One region of the Blautia sp. MCC270 genome, then DNA from elsewhere that is predicted to be linked to it. Evidence: predicted binding sites of a transcription regulator. Region 1 holds the regulator's gene; the other holds the start of a gene.

Region 1 (2,413 bases):
ATATCTGAAAGATTATAAGCTGAAGGCAAGACCACTGTGTGCCGATTCCATAGAAGCTGTTTCGTCCATGGGAACGGAATTTCAGAAATATGTGCTGGGACAGAAAACAGAAGCGGAATTTTTTGCCGGGGCACAGAACTGCATAGACCAGTATTACAAAAAAGCATCGTACTGATGCTTTTTTTGTTTTGAAAAAATAAGAACTTTTTTTCAAAACATATTGACAAATATTTTACATGGTGATATCTTAAAGACTGTAGATGTTAGCACTCCACTAAAATGAGTGCTAACAGATGTAAAAAAAGAATCAACATCCGTCAGGAAAGAATAAAAAGGAAAGGAGATGGATTCATGGAAGAGGTGTTGAATGAGCGCAAGCAAAAAATCTTAAAAGCAATCATCAAGACCTATATGGAAACCGGAGAACCGGTTGGCTCCAGGACCATTTCCAAGTATGCGGATCTCAATGTCAGTTCCGCAACGATCCGAAATGAAATGTCAGACCTGACAGATATGGGCTATATCGTCCAGCCTCATACCTCAGCAGGAAGGATTCCTTCCGATAAAGGCTACAGACTTTATGTTAATGAGCTGATGAAGGAGAAGGAAGCAGAGGTTGCAGAGTTACGGGATCTGATCATTGAGAAGACAGATAAGATGGATAAGGTGCTTAAGAAAGTTGCGAAGGTTCTTGCCTCCAATACCAATTATGCCACCATGGTTTCTGTTCCGCAGTACAGCGGCAACAAGATCAAATTTATCCAGTTGTCGAGAATGAGCGATCTTCAGCTTGTGGCTGTGGTTGTCAGTGATAACAACACAGTCCGGAACCAGATCATCAATCTGGATGAGGAAATGGATGACCAGACGATCCTGAAACTGAATCTTCTTCTTAACACCAATCTTAATGGTGTTCCGATCCAGGATATCAACCTTGGGATGATCGCCAGACTGAAGGAACAGGCAGGCAGCCACAGCGGTGTGGTGGCCACAGTTCTGGATGCGGTGGCAGCCACTATTCATGTGGAAGAGGAAGACATGGAAATCTATACTTCAGGTGCAACCAACATCTTCAAGTATCCGGAGCTTGCCGATAAAGAGAAGGCAACGGAACTGATCTCCGCATTTGAGGAGAAACATGAACTTGCCGATCTTGTAAAAGAACAGATGTCAGATGGAGAGAATACAGGAATTCAGGTTTACATTGGCGATGAGATGCCGATCCAGACCATGAAGGACTGCAGCATTGTAACTGCCAGATATGAACTGGGAGACGGAATGTACGGAACCATCGGGATCATCGGTCCCAAACGAATGGATTATGAGAATGTAGTGGACAGTCTGAAGGAACTGAAGAATCATCTGGATGACGTTTTGAAAAAGAAGAAAACTTAGAAAGGCGGTAGAAAAAAGTGTCGGAGGAAACAAAGAAAACATCCGAAGAGCAGGAAGCGGAGAAGGAAATCCCCGTAACTGACGGAAATCAGGAAGAAGAAAACCTGACACCGGAGGGAGAAGATCTGCCGGAGGAAGAAAACAAGACTCCAGGCGAAGACGCTGCCTCAGAGGATAAAAAAGAAGAGAAATCAAAAACTTCCTTCTTCGGAAAGAAGAAAAAAGATAAATCAGAGCAGAAGGTAGAGGAACTTACTGATCGCCTGAAGCGAACCATGGCTGAATTTGATAATTTCCGTAAAAGAACAGAAAAAGAAAAATCCAGCATGTACATCATCGGAGCAAAAGAAATCGTTGAAAAGATCCTGCCGGTTGTGGATAACTTCGAAAGAGGCCTTGCACAGGCACAGGAAGGAGATGCTTTTGCAGATGGAATGAAAATGATCTACAAGCAGCTTACCACAACACTGGATGACCTCGGTGTGAAACCGATCGAAGCAGTGGGAAAAGAATTCAATCCGGATTTCCACAACGCAGTGATGCATGTGGAAGATGAAGAGGTTGGAGAGAATATCGTGGTGGAAGAATTCCAGAAGGGTTACACCTACAAGGATTTCGTAGTACGCCACAGTATGGTGAAGGTTGCGAACTAACTGACAACAAACTTTATTTTAACAGATACAGACTAAAACAGGAGGAAAAAATCATGGGAAAGATTATTGGTATTGACTTAGGTACAACAAACAGCTGTGTAGCCGTAATGGAAGGTGGACAGCCAACAGTTATCGCAAATACAGAAGGCGCAAGAACAACACCATCCGTTGTAGCATTCACAAAAACAGGAGAGCGTCTGGTAGGTGAGCCTGCAAAACGTCAGGCAGTTACAAACGCAGACAGAACAATCTCCTCAATCAAAAGAGAAATGGGTACCGATTACCGTGTAACGATCGATGAGAAGAAATACTCTCCACAGGAGATCTCCGCAATGATCCTTCAGAAACTGAAAAAGGATGCAGAG
Region 2 (2,413 bases), on a different contig from region 1:
ATCGGATCTGCACACATTTTTTCACAGAATTTCTGTGCAGTTTCAAAAGTATCTGCTCCTTCTGCTTCCATGCAGACGATCTGTGCGGCACACAGCTTTCTTCCTTTCAGCTGTACTCCTGTATTTCCGCAGCGAACATCCAGAAACAAAGTAATTCCTTTGGTATCCACCTGCCAGCAGCACATAGCAGAAGGACGGACCTTTACACCAAAGCAGAGAACCTTCTCAGAAAGCTTCGCCAGAAAATACCATGGCAGATAACGGTTTCCGCTCATTCCATGCCATTCCGCATCACCATAGGTACGTTCCCAGGCATCTCCCAGAAATCTGGCTGATTTCGGGATCTTATAGTTCCATCTCAGCTTCACACATCTCACTGCATCCTCGGATGTGACAAATATATCCTCATGTTCACCTGCATCCTGAAATTCCACAGTAGTTGCACCGGCAGCTACTGTCGTCTGCCCTCCCTGGCACACAAGTCTCTCCTCTTCTGTTTCCACTGTTACATAATCCGGTACCCCAAGCTTAAAATCTGCATATTTTTTCTGCATTATTCTCTCCTCCTGTACTTTTTCATTTACATTTTGCTTTACCTGCATACTCATGAACACTGTCTTTCTATCGTCTGTTCAACTCAGAAGAATGTACGAAAAATTTTTTTAATACATTTTGTCTATATGCCTTATTATATTGATTTTTTTGGTTTTTTCTATGCTTTAAAGTTATTATAACATTGCAGAATGTTCAATCTGCATAAGCTTTTCAGACCTTGTCCGATTCGCTTTTTAATATAAGAACATAAAGGGCTAAAGGTGGAAATTAGTTTTTCATTTTACGGAACACAAATTCTTCACAATTTTTTAGCACTCACCTCTTGACTTTGCTAACAACATGTGTTATATTACATATAGAACAAAGGAGAAGATAAAAAAGAACTTCCAGATGTTCAGAATAAAACCAAACGATCACCACTGCGGAATAACCCGAAGTGGTAACTATATACCGGCAACAGTTGGATTTCTTGATCCACCGGAACGGCTTTTCAATTTGAAAGGAGAAATGACTTATGATGTTCCCGAGTGTATTTGGAGAAAACTTATTTGATGACTGGATGGATGATTTTGGATTCAGAGATAATTTCTTTAGCGGAAAGAACCCTCTTTATGGCAAACATGCAAAAAATATCATGAAAACTGATGTACGTGAAACAGATAAAGGCTATGAGCTGGATGTAGATCTTCCAGGATTTAAGAAAGATGAAGTACAGGTACAGCTGAAGGATGGTTATCTTACCATCTCTGCTGCCAAGGGTCTTGACAAAGACGAGGAAGACAAGAAAGGCAATTATATCCGCCGTGAACGTTATGCCGGCAGCACAAGCAGAAGCTTCTATGTTGGTAATGGTGTAAAAAACGAAGATGTCCATGCAAAATTTGAGAACGGTGTTCTGAGACTTTCTATTCCGAAAAAAGCAGCTGAAGAGATTGAAGCTGATAAATATGTATCTATTGAAGGCTGACATCGACTCACTCTCACAGGGGGAGAATCCATAAGGATTCTCCTCCTCTTTTTTATACGCAATAATACATATGACACTCTCTTTCCAATTTACTACGTACTCACAAGTACTTTCACTCTATAGTAATGATCCTATTGTCAAAGTTTTCATGATATTGGATATTTTTTAACAAATACGCTTGATTTTTTGAATATTTTTTATATATTTTGCATTATATTATTTCATTTTTTTGAAATTAATGGTATAATATGCACAGCTAATCGGATATTTGCAATCCGCATTCGGTTAAATAAATCTGTTTCGTAATCCTTCAGGATAATTCTCCTGAACAACCACGTAAAACACGATCACGACAGGAGGTTTTTATTATGGATCAGGACAACATCATAAAAATTTATGCACGCACTGACAACCGCATACAGCTTAAAATGATTCCGGGACACTTCGTAACATCCCAATCCCATATCACACACTACCTGGATCTCACTACTATGAAATCCAGATGCGCTGAAGCACAGCGTATTGCATCCGCTCTCGCAGCAAATTACGAAGCATCCATTCCGGTAGACACCATCGTCTGCATGGACGGACTTGAAGTGATCGGTGCTTATCTCGCCGAAGAACTGACCAAAGCCGGCGTCCTTTCCATGAACGCACACCAGACCATCTACGTCATCACCCCTGAGTTCAACAGCACCGGGCAGATGATCTTCCGCGACAACTATGAACCAATGATCAATGGAAAAAACATCCTCATCCTAAATGGCTCCATCACCACCGGATCCACATTGAACCGAGCTATCGAAAGCGTTCTGTACTATGGCGGTAAGATCCGCGGCGTGGCAGCCATCTACAGCAGTGTAGACAGTGTAGCCACACTCCCTGTCCACT

The links. The regulator HrcA, encoded in region 1, represses chaperone genes, less so after heat shock. The targets are predictions, from matches to a motif close to TGTTAGCACTCNNNNNNNNNGAGTGCTAACA.
Region 2: the regulator HrcA is predicted to act here: its motif matches at 862-892, upstream of GPK58_RS03160 (Hsp20/alpha crystallin family protein).

What each region holds. Positions count from the first base shown of each region.
Region 1 is NZ_WQQD01000001.1:59,939-62,351, reverse strand. It holds gene GPK58_RS00290 (ABC transporter substrate-binding protein) at 1-175, shown strand, start outside; gene hrcA (heat-inducible transcriptional repressor HrcA) at 352-1,395, shown strand; gene grpE (nucleotide exchange factor GrpE) at 1,413-2,048, shown strand; gene dnaK (molecular chaperone DnaK) at 2,102-2,413, shown strand, end outside.
Region 2 is NZ_WQQD01000007.1:134,826-137,238, forward strand. It holds gene GPK58_RS03155 (glycoside hydrolase family 36 protein) at 1-554, opposite strand, end outside; gene GPK58_RS03160 (Hsp20/alpha crystallin family protein) at 1,070-1,522, shown strand; gene GPK58_RS03165 (orotate phosphoribosyltransferase) at 1,891-2,413, shown strand, end outside.